Regions from separate parts of the Stenotrophomonas sp. STEN014 genome, predicted to be linked through region 3. Evidence: predicted binding sites of a transcription regulator. Region 3 holds the regulator's gene; each other region holds the start of a gene.
What was found. Region 3 encodes FliA, which starts transcription of late flagellar genes. Its sites were predicted from a motif close to TAAAGTTTNNCNNNCNNNGGCCGATAA; they were not measured.

Region 1 (6,240 bases), on a different contig from region 3:
CTTCGTGACCGGGTTGGCGCCGGCGCATCTGCAATGGCTGGCCAACGCGCTGGGCAGCGTGGTGGTGGGCATCAGCGTCGGCGCGCTGGTGCTGGTGGCGGTGACGCTGTTCCAGCGGCTGCGCGGCGGCGGCAAGCCGGCGCACTGAGCACGAATGATGGCGTGATGGGTACCGGTGCCGGCCCGCGCCCTGCGACACCGGTGGGCGCGATCAGCACCGACGTGTCCCCTGAACCACGGCTTCGCCAAACAGGACGAAGCCCGGCCTGGGACAGGCTATGCACGGAATGGGGCTAGCGCAGCGGGTCCTGCAGCTCGCGCAGTTCCTGCTGGGCGCGGGCCAGTGATTGCCCGGACAGAGCCTCGAATCCGCGGTGCAGCCAATGGGAGGCGGGCACCCGGTGCAGCGCCCGGTGCGCAAGGACGCTGCCGGCCACTGCCGTGACCAGACCTGCCCCCAGCGTGGCGATGAACCAGCGCGGCGCCATCGCATACAGATCCAACCCCAGCCACTGCACGCACAGCCACTGCGTGGCCAGCAGCCACAGACAGGCCCACGGCAGCCCCAGCGCCAGCTCGGTGAGGGCGGTGAAGCGGCGCAGCTGCGCCAGCCGGGTGAGCTGCTGCAATACCGGTGCCTGGGTGTACTGCAGGCGCGCGGCCAGCAACGCGCGGGTGATCGACACCCAGATCGCGGCGATGCCGTAGCCGTGCAAGACCAGTCCGGTCAGCAGCAGGTGCGGCACCTGCCGATGCTCGATCCAGAAGCGGGCGGCCAGTGCGGTGACCACGATCCATACCGCCAGCCACAGCAGCTGCAACGCGCTGAATCCCCGCAGGCGTTTGCGCACGTCGCGGCGACGCGGCTCACGCCAGGCCTCCAGCGCCCGCGCTTCGATCTGGTCCAGACGCCGGGTCTGCTGCGCCCAGGCGGATTTGAGATCGTCCAGTTCCATGCGCGTGTCCTCAGCGGTCGGGGGATGGGTTGAGCCTCTGGCGCAGTTGCTGGCGCAAGCGGTGCAGGCGGGTGGCGATATTGCCCGGACTGAGGCCCAGCACCTCGCTGATCTGGCGGTGGCTGCAGTCGTCCAGGTGCAACAGCAGCAAGGCGCGGTCCAGGGCCGGCAGGCTGCGGATCAGTGCATTGAGTTGGGCCAGACTGGCCGCATCCTCGGCGCTGTCGGCCACCGCGGCGAGGTCATCGATGCGCGCGGCATCGACATCGCGGTGGTGATGCAGGCGCAGGCGCTGGTGGCGCAATTGCGAGATCGCCACATTCAGCGCGATGCGGTACAGCCAGGTGCTGAATTGCGCGCGCTCCGGGGCGAAGGCGGGGAACGCGCGCCAGGCCTGGATGCTGATCTCCTGGAGCAGGTCCCTGCGCTCCTCGCTGTCATGGCAATAGGCGCGGGCGACCTTGAGCACGATGCCCTGATGCTGTGCCAGCAGCGCGGCGAAGCGCTGCTGCAGATCCTCGCTCGTCCCGGCCATCATGATGGTGTCCATGCCCTGATGATTCGCACCAGCGCAGGAAATATCACAGCCTTTTCCAACTTGCCGCTCAGTCGGCCAGGATCGCCAGGTTGCGGCCGCCGCGCTTGGCGGCATACAGGGCACGGTCGGCGCGCTGCAGCAGCGCATCGGCCGTTTCCCCGGCCACCGCGCTGGCGACGCCGGCACTGAAACGGACCTGCACGCGCTGGTCCTCATGCAGGAATGGCCGCTGGACCAGTGCGGTCTGCAGCTGTTGCACCGTTTCCAACGCGGCCCCGCGGCCCAGCTCGGGCAGCACCAGCACGAACTCGTCGCCGCCCAGACGGGCGATATGATCGCGGCCGCGCAACCGATGCTGGATCACCGCCACCAGGTGCCGCAGCGCCTGATCGCCGCCGGCATGGCCGTGGGTCGCGTTGGTCTGGCCGAAGTGGTCCAGGTCCAGCATCGCCACGCTCAGCGGCGTGGTGCCGGCGCGCAGTTCCCCGCCCAGCACTTCTTCCAGGCCACGCCGGTTGAGTGCCCCGGTCAGGGGATCGGTCCGCAGCTGACTGCCGACTTCTTCCAGTTCACGTTCCAGTTGCAGCACCCGCTGCTCGGCGGCGACCGCCTCGGCCCGGGCATTGGCCAGGTGGTCGCGCGCGCGCAGCGCCTGCGCCTGCACGCGCGCGGTGTCCTGCAGCACGTCCTGCAGCAGCTGGCTCAGATCGGCGATGCTGCGTGCCTGGCGGACCGAGATGGCGTAACTGGCCAGACGGTCGTGGTAATCGCCGGTATCGGTGGCCATGCCGTCCACCTGCTGGACGAAATCGATCATCAACTCCTTCATCGCCGTCTTGGAGGCGTCGATGCCCTGCTTGAGCAGGCCCTGGCGGTAGATCACCTCCCGCAGGTCGTTGCGGGTGTGCTCCAGCGAGCTGCGATCCAGCGGGCCGCCCAGCAACTGGCGCACCGCGCTGATCTGCCCCTGCAACCAGCTGCCGCCCTCGAGCAGTTCGGCGATGTTTTCCAGCAGCAGATCGAACAGGTTCAGCAGCAGGTCGTGCTGTTCCTGCAGCCCTTCGCTGCGCACGCCGACCTGGTGGCACAGCTCGCGCAGCTGCTGCTCCACCGGCGCCAGCGACTGGCCCGGCTGCCAGTGGCGCAGTTCGGCACCCATCCGTTCGGTGTGCTGCTGCAGTTCCGGCGCCTGTACCAGCAAGCCGGCCAGCACCGCATCCAGGGTGTTGCGCAGCAGGTCGCGCAGCTTGGCGGCATCGCCGTTCGCCGATGGCGGGGTGTCCAGTTCGACCGTGCGGATGTACTTGTCGATCAGTTGCCGCAGCAGGCGGCCATAGCGCTCCCAGTCGCGCTCGGCCTGGGCGCTGTGCAGGCGCTGGCCCATGTCGCCCAGCTCGCCGGGCAGCGTGGCCATGCCCTGGGCGAAGGCGTGCAGCAGCGCTTCGGGCTCGCGGGCGGCGGCGAACAGCAGCTGCAGCTGCGCCATGCCCTGGGCGCCCTCGGCCGGCCGTGGACTGTTCACCGCCGGTTCGGCGCTTGCCGCCTGCCGGCGTGACAGGATGCGTCCCAGCCCGGCGCCGCGGGGAAGGGGAGTCTCGGTGCTGTCGGCCATTGCGGGAGTCCGGGCAGGAAGCGGGCGCGCTGGCGCCGGGAAGGTGGTAAGCAACCCCCATTATCGGCAAGGTGGGGGCCTGCTTGAACGGCAAGCGATCACGGGAGGTAACTCATGCGGGTATTGCTGGCGGGCGCGACTGGGCTGGTTGGTGCACAGGTGCTGCAGCAGCTGCTGGACGATCCGCGCTGCAGCGGTGTGGTGGCGCCGACGCGGCGGCCGCTGCCGATGCGCCACGCGCGGCTGCTCAATCCGGTACACGACTTCGCCGCCTTGCCGTTGGAGGCGCCGTGGTGGCGGGTGGACGCGGCCATCTGCGCGCTGGGCTCGACGATGAAACAGGCCGGTTCGCGTGAAGTGTTCCGGCAAATCGACCACGGCTATCCGCTGCTGATCGCGCAGGCGGTCAAGCGCCAGGGCTGTGAGGTGTTCGCGCTGAACTCGGCCGCCGGGGCCAATGCACGCTCGCCGTTGTTCTACAACCGGGTCAAGGGCGAGCTGGAGCGGGATCTGCGCGCGTTGGGGTTCAGCTCGCTGACGCTGGTGCGGCCGGGCCTGATCGGCGGGCAGCGCCGTGAGCGTCGCCCGGCGGAGCATCTGGCCGGCGTGGTACTGGGCGCGTTGGCACCGGTGCTGCCGCGCGGCTGGCGGATCAATCCGGCCGCGCATATCGGCACCGCGCTGGTGCAGGCGGCGCTGCAGCCGCAACCCGGTGTGCAGGTGGTGGGTTCCGCGGCGCTGGCCTGAGGTGCTTTGCGCAGAGGCGCAGTGTCTTCGGCGACGTCTTCCGGGGTTACGCCGGCAGCGACTGGCCGCCATCCACCGCCAGCACCTGGCCGGTAATCCAACGGGCGGCCGGCGAGCACAGGAATACCGCCGCGCTGGCGACGTCGTCGGCCGCGCCAAAGCCGCCGAACGGAATTCTGGCGCGGATCTGCTCGTACAGCACCGGCTCCTCCAGACGGCGACGGTCCCAGAGGCCGTCGGGGAATTCGATTGAACCGGGCGCGATGGCGTTGACGCGGATGCGCTCGCGTGCCAGTTCGGTGGCCAGCGCGACGGTGTAGTAGTTCAGCGCCGCCTTGGCGGTGGAACAGGCGGCCGCGCGCGGGGTCGGCACCGAGGCGTTGATCGAGCTGATGTTGAGGATCGCCGGCCGTGCACTCTGGCGCAGGTACGGCAGCGCGAGGCGACTGGTACGCACCGCCGCCATCAGGTCGATATCGAAGCCGGCCTGCCAGCTGGCGTCATCGTTGCCGTTGCCATAGCCGGAGGCATTGTTGATGACGATATCGATGCCGCCCAGCGCGGCGGCCGCCGCTTCGACCCAGTGTTCGATCTGCACCGGATCGGACAGGTCGCAGCGTTGCCAATGCAGGGAATAGCCCGGTGTCGACAGCTTGGTCGCGGCGGCCTGCAGCGCGGCCGCGCCCCGTGCACACAGCGACAGCTGCGCGCCTGCCTGGGCAAAGGCAGCGGCGATGGCCAGACCGATGCCACGGCTGCCGCCAGCCACCAGCACGCGGGCACCGGCAAGGGAGGAAACGGACATCGGTATATCTCCAGCAGGAACGGGTGGCCATTATCGGCGCGCCGGCGCGGTTACTCCCAGGTGTTGGGGGTCTGTCCGCGCGCCGGATGCTTCATCGCCACCACGCAGAAGCGGTGGCCGGTCGGCGCCTCCATCACCCACCAGCGTTTGACGAAGCCGATGCGGCGCGCGCCCAGTGCTTCCAGCCGGTCGGCTTCGGCGTCGATGTCGTCGGCCTCGATATCCAGATGCACGCGCGAAGGGTGGCTGACCCGCTGCACTTCCACCTGCAGCTCACCGGGCGCATCGCGCAACCGCGTGTACTGCGCGCCGTCGCTGTCGGTCTCGGCCGGCAGCGCCTGCAGGCCCAGCGCCGCGCTCCAGAAGGCCGCGGCGGTATCACTGTCGGTGTCCTGGCAATCGATGATGAAACCGGCCAGACGGCTGCGGTGGCTCATGGCGATACTCCCGGTCCGGTGGCGACTTTCAGCGGGGCAGGTTGGACAGGAACAGCTCGACCTTGCCGCAGGCCGGGCAGGCATGCAGCTCGAACTCCTCGCGGTTGACGAACAGCTCGCCCAGATCGCCCAGCAGGAACGGCATGGCCTGCGAACCTTCGTGGAAGCGCTTGCGGCCGATGAACTCCATCCGCGAGCCCGGGCAGCGCAGGCACTGGATCAGCCGCGGCGGCTGCAGCCATGGCGCGCTGGCCTCGGGCCGGAATGGCCGTTCCGGCGCCGAGCCATCGGCATGGGTGCCGCAGTTCCAGCACTGTTCGAAGTTGCCTTCGTTGGCTTCCTTGCAGTTGCTGCAGATCCAGCTGTTCATCAGGCGTACCGTCGCAGGTGGAGGTGGATGTGCGCATCCTAGCGCCGTGACCGCAGACCGGGGTGACAGTGCGCAACGCGGTGCCCGCGCCATCGGTAAGGCAAGACCCGGTTCCTCCGCCCCAAAAAAAAGCCCGCATTGCTGCGGGCTGAAGTCTTGCTGCAAACAAACTGCTCAGTGGGCCAGGGCCAGATCGTCGATCATCGCGCGCAGGAAGCGGGCGGCTTCGCCACCGGTGCAGGCGCGGTGGTCGAAGGTCACCGACAGCGGGATCACCTTGTGCGTTTCCACGCCGCCCATCACCGGGGTCAGCTGGAAGCGGGCGCGCCCGGCGGCAACGATCGCCACGCACGGCGGCACCACCACCGGGGTGGCATAGCGGCCGGCGAACATGCCGAAGTTGGACAGGCTGATGGTGTAGCCGCTGAGCTCGGACGGGGCGATGGAGCGGTCTTCCACCTGCTGGCGCAGGCGGTTGATGCCTTCGCGCACACCGCGGGCGTCGAGCATGTCGGCATTGCGCAGCGCCGGCACGAACAGGCCGTCATCGGTGTCCACGGCGATGCCGATGTCGACCTGCGCGTGCAGGGTGCGGGTGAGGGTGTCACCGTCGAACCAGGCGTTCATCGCCGGCACCGCCTGGCAGGCGGCGACGATTGCCCGCACCAGCCGCGAGGTCATGTCGTTGCCCGGCGCCCAGGCATGGATGTCGGCGTCGTCATTGAGCGTGGTCGGCACGACCTTGCTGTGCGCGTCGGCCATGACCCGGGCCATG
Region 2 (6,240 bases), on a different contig from region 3:
GAACATCCACACCGGTACCCCGCGCAGCCGTGTGGCCACGGCGGTGTAGGGATCGGTCTCATCGGCCACCTGATCCACCCGCAGTGTGGTGCGTCCGATGCGCGGGGCGGTGATCGCCGCACACACCGGCACCAGCGCGGCGAAGCGCTGGGGCTGCATCAAGGCCAGTTCCCAGGTGCCGTAGCCGCCCATCGACATGCCGGTGAGATAGGTGCGCTGCGGATCGGCGTGGAACTCGGTACTGGCCGCATCCAGCGCGGCCAGCGCCATGCGCGCGTTGCGGCCCAGCCACTCCTCGTCCTTGGGCACCTGCGGCAGTACCACCAGCGCCGGGAAGCTGTCGGCGTTCTTTTCCAGCCACGGGCCGAGCCCTGCCAGCAACTGGCGGCGGCCATCGTCGCCGCGCTCGCCCGAGCCATGCAGGAACAGCACGACCGGTGTACCGGACGGATCCTGGCGGGCCGGAACGAAGACCTGGTAGCGGAACAGGCGGCCTTCGAACGACAGCTCGCGCGCTTCGAAATGACCGCGGCCGGCGGCCGCCGTACTCGTGCGCGCAAGGGTGCAGGCGGTAGACATCAGCAGCATCGACAGCACGATCAGCAGGCGGGTCATGGGCGGCTCCAGCAGCGCGGTGGCGGCCAGCTTAAGCGCAGCGGCGGTGCGCCGTCATCGTTTCGGGCAGCCCGCGCAGGGCGTTCGGCGGCAGGTCATGCGCCGCTGGCTAGACTGGCTGCAATATGACCGAGCTCAAACCTGTCCTGTGGACGCCGGGTTTCCTGCTGGCGTGCCTGGCCAACTTCCTGATGGGCCTGTCGTTCTACGTGTTGATGCCGACGTTGCCGTTCCACCTGGTGGAGCAGCTGCAGATCGGTGAAGCGACGGTGGGCGGCATTCTTTCCAGCTATGTGATCGCCGCGCTGCTGGTGCGGCCGTTTTCCGGCTTCATCGTCGACCGTTTCAATGCCAAACATGCCTACCTGGCGGCGCTGGCCGGGTATGTGCTGCTCACGTCCGGCTATCTGCTGGCGCATACCGTCCTGGCCTTCGTGATCGTGCGGCTGGGCATCGGCGTGACCTTCGCGGTGCTCAGCACGGCGGCGGCGACCCAGGCGATCGACATCATTCCCTCGGTGCGCCGCGGGGAGGGCATCGGCTTTTTCGGTCTGATGAGCAGTCTGGCGATGGCGCTGGGGCCGATGGTGGGGCTGTGGCTGATGGACCACTATCCGTTCGAGCTGATCTTCAAGGTGTCCATCGGCGCCGGTATTGGCGGATTGCTGGTGGCCACCCGCGTGCGTTCGTCACACAAGCAGCGCCGGGGCACGGCAACGGTGCTGTCGCTGGACCGGTTCCTGCTGGTGCGCGGTCTGCCGCTGGCGTTGAATCTGGCGGTGATCGGGCTGGGCTACGGCATGCTGCTGGCGTTCGCGGCGATCTATGGCAAGCAGCTGGGCGCGGCCAACACCGGGATCTTCTTCACCCTGATGGCGGTGGGAATGATGGTTTCGCGTGCGTTCTCCGGGCGGCTGATCGATGGCGGCAACGTGGTGCGGGCCACCCATGGCGGCACCGCCGCGATTGTGGCCGGGCTGGGGATGATGGCCATGGCGCCGGGGCCGGGGCTGTATTACGCCGCCGGCGTGCTGGTCGGCTTCGGCTTTGGCGTGGTCTATCCGGCCTACCAGACGATGATGGTCAATCTGGGCGGGCATGCGCAGCGCGGTACCGCGGTGGCCACCTATTTCTCGGCGCTGGATGTCGGTATCGGACTGGGCATGGTGGTGGCCGGGTTGATTGCCTCGCAGGTCGGCCTGGCCAGCGCGTTCGCCACCGGTGCGGTGCTGACCATCGGTGCGGGGCTGACATTCGCGCTGGTGCTGGTGCGCCGCGTTGCTCCCACCGCCGCCACGCAAACACCGGTAACGACGGGCGCCAGCGAGCGTTGATGTGCCAGAATCGCCGGCGCCGGAAGCGGCGTATGGAAGCGCGGTATCTACACATCACAGGGGAAAACAATGAAAAAGCTTTTTGGCGTGGCACTGCTGTGCCTGTTGTCTGCATGTAGCCAGGGTTTGAACGGCACCTATGGCGATCAGATGGGGATCACCCGTTATGCCTTCCAGTCCAATGGCGAGGTGACGGTTGAAGCCATGGGCGTGTCACAGAAGATGAGCTATGAACGCGACGGCCAGTCGCTGAAAGTGCAGTTGCCGCAGGGCAATGCCCAATTGAACTTCACCATCAAGGAAGACGGTTCGCTGGAAGGCCCGATGGGGATCGTCCTGGAAAAGGTCGAAGAGTAAGCAACACCGCGTCACGCCGGCCCTGTCCGGGGCCGGTTGCCTGGGCGCCGGGCGTTGTTCGGCGCTCTGCTCAACTCGCTGCCGCCACGGCCGATAGGGATGGTGGGGTTCTGCACGGATGGCGCATACGTTGAACATGGTGATTCTGGCGGCCATCGCGGCTGCATTGGCAGTGGTTCTGATCGCGCGTCTGGCCGGAGGCCGGAAGCCGCCTGCGCGCTGGTCGTCGCGGCCACCTTCCGACACCGGCCCGCAGGCGTCATTGCCGCAGGTGCAACCCATTGCACTGAGCGCATTGCGCCAGCAGTTCCATGTGCTGGCACTGGGCCTGCCCGCGCTGCCCGCGCTGCCCGAGGAAACGCCGGGGCCGGAACATCAGGCCCTGCTCACCGAGGTCAGCACCACGCTGGGACGGGCGGACCTGTCGCCGCGCTACACGCCGCGCCGTCCCCAACTGCTGCCCCAGCTGATCCAGAGCGTCAATGACAGCACCGCTTCGGCACGTTCGATCAGCCGCATTATCGGTAGTGATCCGGTGCTGGCGGTCAATCTGCTGCGGATCGCCAACAGCCCGCTGTACCGCTTCCAGCGCCGCGAGGTGCAGAGCATCGAGCGGGCGGTGACGCTGGTGGGCAACGACGGCATCCGCCAGATCATCTCGGCGGCACTGATCCAGCCGGTGATGAATCCCTCCGACCGCGACGGCGGCCGCTTCTCGCGGCTGTTGTGGGATCACACCCTGCGCATGTCGCTGGCCGCGGCCGACCATGCCCGCAGCATGGAGCGCGAGGACGGCTTCGCCGCGCAGCTGGCCGCGTTGCTGCGCGGGCTGAGTGTGGCGATGGTGGTGCAGGCCACCGCCGATGCCTACGCGCGGCGGCCGTTGCTGCAACCCTCGGCGGTGGTGCTGCTGCAGCTGATCGAGCGCTGTGCGGCCGAAACCGCCGCGCGCATCGCCCGGCACTGGGAGCTGGCGCCGGCCATCGTGCAGGCGCTGCAGGACAGCGACGGCGCCGGCAGTGGGTTGGGGCGCTCGCTGCAGCTGGGGGAGCTGGCCGCCTCGCTGTCGATGCTGTGCAATGCCGGGGCGCTGCCGGCCGACGAGGCCGAGGCGCAACTGGCGCTGCAGCTGCCGGCGCATGTGGCCGGCTGGCTGTGGAAGCGGGTCAGTGCCGATGCCGCCGAGGGCGCCGACAGCGCGGCCTAGAGCTGCGATTCCAGCGGCAGCCAGCTGATCAGGCGGGCGGTGGCCCGTTGCAGCAGCGAGGCGTCCGGTTCGGTGGTCAGCACCTCCGGCGGCGAGGACGCCCATTCCAGCCAGCGCAGGTCGTGCTGGCGATCCAGATAGACCCAGTAGCTCAAGGCCGGGCTGGCCAGACGCAGGTATTCGCTGCGCAGGCGCGCGGCCAGCACCGGATCGTCGAACACCGCGCCCATCTCGGTGTTGAGATAGGCCGAGCGCGGGTCCAAGTTGAACGAGCCGACAAAGCCGCGCCGGTCATCGACCACGAACGCCTTGGTGTGCAGGCTGGCGCCGGAGCTGCCGAAGGTGGACGCTTTGTGGCGGTCCTGGGCCTTGAGTTCGTACAGGCGCACGCCGCCGGCCAGCAGCGGTTTGCGGTAGCGCATGTAGCCGCTGTGCACGGCGGCGACATCGTTGGCGGCCAGCGAATTGGTGACGATGCCGACCTGTACGCCGTGGGCGACCTGCGCGGTCAGCCCGGCGGTGCCGGCCTCGCCGGGGACGAAATACGGGGAAATCAGCAGCGCCTTGTGCCGCGCGCTGGCCAGTTCGCCGGTCAGCCGGGTGACCAGCCAGTCGCTGCGGTCGGCGCCGCGCAGCTTCTGCGGTGGATCGGAGTGGATCTGCACGCCATCGGTCCAGTGCAGCCCCAGTTGTGCGCCCACGTAGGAATCGCTCAGGCGGGTGCGGACCCGCTGCAGATAGGGCCCGCTCTGGCGCTGGCCCGCTTCCTGCCCGGACTGGTTGATGAACCGGGCCAGGTCACGCTCGGATGTGCCGTGCAGGGCGGCGATCGGCACCACCGCCTTGCTGTTCCAGAAACTGTCGAAGATCGTGCTGGCCTGAGCGGCTACGGGACCTGCCAGCAGCAGGTCCAGATCGCGGAAGTTCACATCGGGCTTGGCGTTGAAATACTCCGCGCCGATGTTGCGGCCGCCGACGATGGCCACGCGGCCGTCGGCGATCCACGCCTTGTTGTGCATGCGGTGGTTGATGCTGAAGACCCGCTGCACCATTTCCACCAGCCGCCACAGGCCCTCCCGGTTGCGGAACGGGTTGTACAGGCGGATCTCGATATTGGGATGGGCATCGAGCGCCATCATCAGCGGGTCGAGCCCGACCGCGTTCATGTCATCGAGCAGCAGCCGTACCCGCACCCCGCGCTCGGCGGCGTCATAGACATCGCGCGCCAGCAGGTGGCCGACCATGTCGTCGTGCCACATGTAGTACTGCAGGTCCAGGCTGCGCCCGGCCTGGCGGGTGATGATGGAGCGGGCGGCAAAGGCTTCCAGGCCATCGCTCAGGAACACCGTGCCGCTCTGCCCGGGATGGGCGGCGAGCAGCGGTTGCAGCTGGCGGTCGAGCAGGGTCTGCGCCGGCTGGACCGGCAGTGCGCTCGACGGCGCACCGACCGCCTTGGGGGTGAGCCGGTCGCCCAGCAGCAGGCCGCTGATGACCAGCAGCACCAGGATGCCGAGCACATGGCCGGCCAGGCGCAGCAGGCGCCGGCGCAGCGGGCGGGGAGGCGGTGTGTGCATGGACACCATCCTAGCGGAGTTTACGGGGTTGCCGTCGCCGATCCTCCATCCATGACGTTAAGGGGATGCAGTGGCGGCCATCGCTGGGGGAGAATCGGCGTTTGCCCTGTGCCGAGTCCTGCGATGACCGACCGTTCCTCCTCCTTCCGCGCGCCCAGTCTGGTGGTGCAGATCGTCATCGGTCTGGCGGCCGGCATCGTGTTGTCGATGCTCTGGCCGGCCGGAGCGAAGGCGGTCGGGCTGCTGGGGACGGTGTTCATCTCCGCGTTGAAGGCGGTGGCGCCGATCCTGGTGCTGGTGCTGGTGGCCGCGTCCATCGCCAACCACCGCCAGGGCCAGAAGACCCATATCCGCATGATCCTGCTGCTGTATGTGATCGGCACCCTGATCGCGGCGCTGGTGGGGGTGGCAGCCAGCTTCCTGTTCCCCAGCACGTTGCAGCTCGCGGCCGCGGCCGACGCCGGGCTCAGCGCGCCCGGTGGCATCGGCGAGGTGCTCAAGACGCTGCTGATGCAGGTGGTCGACAACCCGGTGCATGCGCTGCTCAATGCCAACTACATCGGCCTGCTGGCTTGGGCGGTGGGCCTGGGGCTGGCCTTGCGCCAGGCCAGCGCCGCCACCCGCACGCTGCTGGGCGAGCTGGCTGACGCCATCACCTGGCTGGTGCGGATGGTGATCAAGCTGGCGCCGCTGGGCGTGTTCGGCATCGTCGCCTCGCTGCTGGCCGAGTCCGGGCTGGGCGCGCTGACCGACTACCTGCATCTGCTGGCCGTGCTGGTCGGCGCGATGCTGTTCATGGCCTTCATCGGCAACCCGCTGATCGTGGCGGTGGTGACCCGCCGCAATCCGTATCCGCTGGTGCTGCGCTGCCTGCGCGAGAGCGGCCTGACCGCGTTCTTCACCCGTTCCTCGGCGGCCAACATCCCGGTGAACATGGAGCTGTGCCGCAAGCTGGGGCTGCACGAGGAAACCTACTCGGTGGCGATCCCGCTGGGGGCGACGATCAACATGGCCGGCGCGGCGATCACCATCTCGGTGCTGACACTGGCCGCGGTGCATACACTGGGCATCGCCGTGGATCTTCCCACCGCGCTGCTGCTGAGCGTGCTGGCGGCGGTCGGTGCCTGCGGCGCGTCCGGGGTGCCGGGCGGCT
Region 3 (6,240 bases):
CAATTTCCTGATCGATCCACCGCTGGAACCCGCGGCGGAGCCCACCTTTGAAGTGGCGCCCGCTGCGGAAGCTGCCAGCACGCCGGGGACCCCGCCACAGCTGCCGGCCTTGCCGGAACCGGCCGCGGCACCTGCCATCTCCACGGCGGCGGCCGCCCCGACGCTGGTCGCCGTGGCCAGCCCGGTCCCGCACGACGATGCGCAGATGCGCGAGTTGCGCCAGGAAGTGGCCGGCATGCGCCAGCTGATCGAGCGCGAGATGAACCGCTTCACCGATGAGCGCCTGCGCGGCAGCGCCGTGCGGGCCAGCGCGCTGGACCTGATGGACGAATACGGCTTCGACGCCGGCCTGGCCCGGGACGTGGTCATGCAGATTCCGCTGGAGACCGATCCGGCCCGCGCCCGTGGCCTGATGCTGGGGCTGGTCTCGAAGAAGCTGCCGATCGCGCCGATCGACCCGATCGAAAGCGGCGGCGTCATCGCCCTGGTCGGCCCCACCGGCGCCGGCAAGACCACCACCATCGCCAAGCTGGCCTCGCGTTTCGCCGAAGCCCACGCCGCCCGCGACGTGGCCCTGGTCACCACCGACACCCAGCGCATCGGCGCCCGCGAGCAGCTCTACGGCTTCGGCCGCCAGCTCGGCGTGGCCGTGCACGAGGCCAACAGCGGCACCAATCTCACCCAGCTGCTGGAGCGCCTGGCCGACTACAAGCTGGTGCTGATCGACACCGCCGGCCTGGGCCAGCGCGACCGCGCCCTGGCCGCCCAGCTGCAGTGGCTGCGCGCCGCCGGCCAGATCCGCACCTTGCTGGTACTGCCTGCCAATACCAGTTTCCAGGACATGGACGAGGTGGTACGCCGCTTCGGCGCCGCCAATCCGCAGGGGCTGGTGCTGACCAAGCTCGATGAGACCGGCCGGTTCGGTTCGGCGCTGTCGGTGGCGGTGGACCACAACCTGCCGATCACCTGGGTGACCGACGGCCAGGACGTGCCGGAGGACCTGCATCGCGCCTCGGCGGCGAATCTTGTACTTCGCCTTGAAGATTTGCGCCGCGCGGCCGATATGCCCTGCAACCTGGAGTCCAACAATGCCGTCGCGTGAGTACGCCCAACTGACCAACACCTTCCCGCTTTCGGCCACGCGTCGCGAGCCGGCCGGTCCGGTACGCACGATTGCGATCACCGGCGGCAAGGGCGGCGTGGGTAAAACCAACGTCTCGGCCAATATGGCCGTCGCCCTGGCCGGCATGGGCAAACGCACCCTGCTGCTGGACGCCGACCTGGGCCTGGCCAACATCGACGTGATCCTGGGCCTGCAGCCCAAGCACACCCTGGCCGACCTGGTCGCCGGGCGCTGCACGCTGGACGAGGTGATCATCGAAGGCCCCAACGGCGTGCTGGTGGTGCCGGCCGCATCCGGTCGACGGCACATGGCCGAGCTGCAGCCGGCCGAGCATGTCGGTCTGGTCAACGTGTTCTCCGAGCTCGAGCGCGAGCTGGACGTGATGATCATCGACACCGCTGCCGGCATCACCGACAGCGTGCTGACCTTCTGCCAGGCCGCGCAGGACACGGTGGTGGTGGTCTGCGACGAACCGGCCTCGATCACCGACGCCTATGCGCTGATCAAGGTGCTCTCGCGCGAACGCGGCGTGGACCGCATGCAGGTCGTGGCCAACATGGTGCGCGACCCCAACGAAGGCCGTGTGCTGTACGAGAAGCTGGTGCGCGTGTGCGACAAATTCCTGGCGGATGTATCGCTGAATTACCTGGGCTGCGTGCCGCAGGACGACTGGCTGCGCCTGTCGGTGCAGCGCCAGCAGCCGGTGGTGAAGGCGTATCCGTCTTCGCCGGCCGCGCTGGCCCTCCAGGAAATCGCGCTGCGAACCTCGCGCTGGGAAGCCCCGACCGAAGCCCGCGGCGGCGTCGAGTTCTTCCTGGAACGCATCATCCAGCGCGGGGTGCCTGCATGAATCCCGCCGCCCAGTACCGTGAAGTGCAACGCGCCAGCAGCAATGACTGCATCGCCCAGCACGCGGACCTGGTACGCCGCATCGCCCATCACATGGCCGCGCGCCTGCCGGCCAGCGTGGAGATCGACGATCTGATCCAGGCAGGCATGATGGGTCTGCTGGAAGCATCGCGCAGCTACGATGCCGACCAGGGAGCATCGTTCGAGACCTATGCCTCGATCCGCATCCGCGGCTCGATGATCGACGAGATCCGGCGCGGCGACTGGGTGCCACGCTCGGTGCACCGGCGTGCCCGTGAAGCGGCCGGCACCATCCGCCGGCTGGAGCAGGCCAGCGGCCGTGCCGCCAGCGCTACCGAGGTGGCCGAGGCCATGGACATCCCGCTGCCCGAGTACATGCGGCTGATCGAAGACGCCTCGCGTGGCCAGGTGCTGAGCCTGGAATCGCGGATCGAGGACCAGGGCGAGCTGGACACGCCGGCCAGCGGCGGCCCGACCCCGCAGCAGATGCTCGAACGCAGCCAGTTCGGCGCCGAACTGGGCAAGGCCATCGCCCAGTTGCCCGAGCGCGAACAGCTGGTGCTCTCGCTCTACTACGAGCAGGAATTGAACCTGAAGGAAATCGGCGCGGTACTGGGTGTCAGCGAATCGCGTGTCTGCCAGATCCACGGCCAGGCCACGCTGCGCCTGCGCGGCCGATTGAAGATATTCGAGGCGGCAGACGCCGGTCTCGAGGAACCATGAAGAGGAAAGCCCTTTGAACAAGAACATGCGCATCCTGATCGTCGACGACTTCTCGACCATGCGCCGCATCGTCAAGAACCTGCTCGGCGACCTGGGCTTCACCAATACCGCGGAAGCCGAGGACGGGCATGCGGCGCTGTCGCTGCTGCAGAGCCAGCCGTTCGATTTCGTTGTCACCGACTGGAACATGCCGGTGATGACCGGCATCGAGCTGCTCAAGGCGATCCGCGCCGACGCCAGGCTCAAGACCCTGCCGGTGCTGATGGTCACCGCCGAGGCCAAGCGCGAACAGATCATCGAAGCGGCCCAGGCCGGCGTGAACGGCTACATCATCAAGCCGTTCACCGCGCAGACCCTGGAAGAAAAGCTCGGCAAGATCTTCGAGCGTCTGGCGGCGAGCGCCTGATGGCCGGTCACAGCGAAACCCTGGGCGACAAGAGCGCCCTGATCCAGCGCCTGCAGGATGCACTGGCCGCATTGGAGAGCGGTGACGAAGCCGGCTGGCGTCGCGAGATCGACGCGCTGGCCGCGCTGCGCACCCAGCCGATGATGGCCGGCCTGGGCCGGCTGGCCCGCGAACTGGGCCAGGCGCTGGGCGAACTGCCCAGCATCACCACCGATGCCGGCGAACTGGACGATGCCTGCGCGCGCCTGGACCACGTGGTCGAGATGACCGAAAAAGCGACCCATCGCACGCTGGACCTGGCCGAGGAATGCCGCACGCTGACCGAACAGCTGCGCGCCGAAGGCCTGAATCCCGGACAGGACGTGATCCTGGACCGCATCCGCCACAACCTCACCGAGGTGGCGCTGACCCAGAGCTACCAGGACCTGACCGGGCAGATCATCCGTCGCGTGGTCGGCATCGTCCGCCGCGTGCACGAAGGCTTCGGTGCGCTGGGGCTGCCGCCACCGGAGGAAGACGCACGCAATGCCGGGCTGGCTGGCCCGGCGGTCAGCGGCCTGGACCGCCACGCCGTCTCCCAGCATGACGCTGACGACCTGCTCTCGGATCTGGGGCTGTAAACACATGAGTGCTTTTGCCGACGACATCGCCGCCGACTTCATCCTTGAAGCGCAGGAAATCCTCGATCGCCTCGGCGAGCAACTGGTGGCGCTGGAACAGGCCCCGCAGGATGCCGACCAGCTCAATGTGGTGTTCCGCGGTTTCCACACGCTCAAGGGCGGCGCCGGCTTCCTGTCGATCACGCCGATGGTCGAGCTGTGCCATGCGGCAGAAGAAACCCTGGGCATGGCCCGGTCTGGCAAGGCCCAATTGCTGGCCCATCATTTCGATGCCGCCCAGCAATCGCTGGACTGGCTGCAGTCGATGCTCGATGCGGTGTCCGCCGGCACCGACCCGGCTCACGCCCCGGCCAGCCTGATCGCCCAGTTCGACATCGGCGCGGCGCCCGTCGCTGCGCCGGTGAAAACCGCGCCGGCCGCCGCCGACAGCGACCTGATCAGCGAGGACGAATTCGAAGCGCTGCTGGACGCCCTGCACGGCCCCACCGCGCCCGGCGCGGCCCCCGCAGCCAAAGCGGGCGATGACCTGATCAGCGAAGATGAGTTTGAAGCGTTGCTCGACCAGCTGCATGGAGGCGCCGCCCCAGGCGCGCAATCTGCTGCCGCTGCGCCGCCAGCGCCCGCCGCAACGGCAACGCCTCCTGCCCCGGCGTCCCGGCCGGCACCGCCGCCCAAAGCCACAGGCAAGGCGACCGAAGCCGAGCAGACGGTACGCGTGGACACCAAGCGGCTGGATGCCATCGTCAACCTGATCGGTGAGCTGGTACTGGCCCGCAACCGTCTCAAGACCCTGCGCACGCGGTTGAAGGACGAGGAACTGGATCGTGCCGTGTCCACCCTGGATATCGCCACCGCGCGCCTGCAATCGGCAGTCATGCGCACGCGCATGCAGCCGGTCGGCAAGGTGTTCTCGCGCTTCCCCAAGGTCGCCCGTGACGTCGCGCGCTCGTTGAACAAGGAAGTGGACCTGGAGCTGATCGGCGCCGACACCGAGCTGGACCGCAATCTGGTCGAAGCCTTGGCCGATCCGCTGGTGCACCTGGTGCGCAACGCCATCGACCACGGCGTGGAAGCGCCCGACTTGCGTGAAGCGCAGGGCAAACCGCGCGTGGGCCAGGTCCGCCTGACCGCGCAGCAGGAAGGCGACTACGTCTCCATCGAGATCCAGGATGACGGGGCCGGCATCGATCCCGAGCGCCTGCGCGCCAAGGCCCGCGAGAAGGGCCTGATCGATCCGGAAGCCGCCGCCCGCCTGAGCAGCGAGGAATGCCTGCACCTGGTGTTCCTGCCCGGCTTTTCGACCAAACAGCAGGTCACCGACATCTCCGGCCGCGGCGTGGGCATGGACGTGGTGCAGTCGCGCATCCGCGAACTCAGCGGCCAGATCCAGATCCAGTCCGAACTCGGTCGCGGCAGCCGCTTCCTGATCCGTGTGCCGTTGACCCTGGCAATCCTGCCGACGCTGCTGGTGCAGGCCGGTCAGGATGTCTACGCGCTGCCGCTGGCGCGCGTGATGGAAGTGCTGCACGCCCCGGCCACCGCGCTGGGCTGGTTCGACGGCCGCGCGGTGCTGGACCGCAAATCGCACACGCTGGCACTGGTGGACCTGCGCCGCTGGCTGGACGTGACCCCGGCGGCCTCGCAGCTGCTGACCATTGTCGTGCTGCAGGTCGGCGAAGCGCGCTTCGGCCTGGTGGTGGATCAGGTGCGTGGCCGCGAAGAAGTGGTGATCAAACCCCTGCCCAAGGCGCTGCGCGGTCTGCCGGGCTACGCCGGCGCGACCCTGATCGGTGATGGCCGCATGGCGCTGATCCTCGACGTCGATGGCCTGCGCAACCCGCAGGACTGACGCTTCCCGTTCAAGTAGCCCCACTCAAGGCCGATATCTTTCAAATGGACAGACTCAGCATCATCGGACTTTTTCTCGCGCTGGCCTCGCTGGTCGGCGGCAGCATCCTGAAAGGTGCCGGGCTGTCGTCGCTGTGGTCGCCGGCGGCGTTTGTGATCGTCATCGTCGGCACGGCGGCGGCGATCCTGCTGCACACCTCGCCAGCCGTCTTCAAGCACGCCTTCAAGATCGTGCGCTGGGTGGTGCGGCCGCCGGAAAGTGACCGTCAGGCATTGATCCAGCAGATCGTGGACTGGAGCAACATCGCCCGCCGCCAGGGTCTGCTCGGACTGGAACCGCAGGTGGAGCTGCAGGACGACCCGTTCGTACGCAAAGGCCTGCAACTGGTGGTCGATGGCGTGGAGCCGGAAACCATCCGCCACATCATGGAGATCGAACTGGGCAGCCAGGAACACCGTGACCTGGCCGCGACCAAGGTGTTCGAGGGCATGGGCATCTACGCCCCAACCCTGGGCATCATCGGCGCGGTGCTGGGCCTGATCGCGGTCATGAAGAACCTGGCCGATCCGAGCAAGCTCGGTCACGGCATCGCCGCGGCGTTCACCGCCACCATCTACGGCATCGCCTCGGCCAACCTGCTGTTCCTGCC

Region 1: the regulator FliA is predicted to act here: its motif matches at 3,167-3,193, upstream of ACVOMC_RS01985 (GGDEF domain-containing protein).
Region 2: the regulator FliA is predicted to act here: its motif matches at 2,377-2,403, upstream of ACVOMC_RS06760 (HDOD domain-containing protein).

What each region holds. Positions count from the first base shown of each region.
Region 1 covers NZ_JBRREN010000001.1:481,596-487,835, forward strand. Annotated here, with positions in the region: gene ACVOMC_RS01970 (DUF808 domain-containing protein) at 1-148, shown strand, start outside; gene ACVOMC_RS01975 (hypothetical protein) at 294-956, opposite strand; gene ACVOMC_RS01980 (RNA polymerase sigma factor) at 967-1,506, opposite strand; gene ACVOMC_RS01985 (GGDEF domain-containing protein) at 1,562-3,106, opposite strand; gene ACVOMC_RS01990 (Rossmann-fold NAD(P)-binding domain-containing protein) at 3,221-3,853, shown strand; gene ACVOMC_RS01995 (SDR family NAD(P)-dependent oxidoreductase) at 3,900-4,658, opposite strand; gene ACVOMC_RS02000 (VOC family protein) at 4,709-5,095, opposite strand; gene ACVOMC_RS02005 (hypothetical protein) at 5,124-5,465, opposite strand; gene ACVOMC_RS02010 (dihydrolipoamide acetyltransferase family protein) at 5,640-6,240, opposite strand, start outside.
Region 2 covers NZ_JBRREN010000004.1:21,236-27,475, forward strand. Annotated here, with positions in the region: gene ACVOMC_RS06745 (carboxylesterase family protein) at 1-615, opposite strand, end outside; gene ACVOMC_RS06750 (MFS transporter) at 741-1,949, shown strand; gene ACVOMC_RS06755 (hypothetical protein) at 2,019-2,306, shown strand; gene ACVOMC_RS06760 (HDOD domain-containing protein) at 2,443-3,513, shown strand; gene ACVOMC_RS06765 (phospholipase D family protein) at 3,510-5,087, opposite strand; gene sstT (serine/threonine transporter SstT) at 5,211-6,240, shown strand, end outside.
Region 3 covers NZ_JBRREN010000006.1:61,357-67,596, reverse strand. Annotated here, with positions in the region: gene flhF (flagellar biosynthesis GTPase FlhF) at 1-1,102, shown strand, start outside; gene ACVOMC_RS09910 (MinD/ParA family ATP-binding protein) at 1,089-1,973, shown strand; gene ACVOMC_RS09905 (RNA polymerase sigma factor FliA) at 1,970-2,716, shown strand; gene cheY (chemotaxis response regulator CheY) at 2,730-3,122, shown strand; gene ACVOMC_RS09895 (protein phosphatase CheZ) at 3,122-3,742, shown strand; gene ACVOMC_RS09890 (chemotaxis protein CheA) at 3,747-5,591, shown strand; gene ACVOMC_RS09885 (flagellar motor protein) at 5,636-6,240, shown strand, end outside.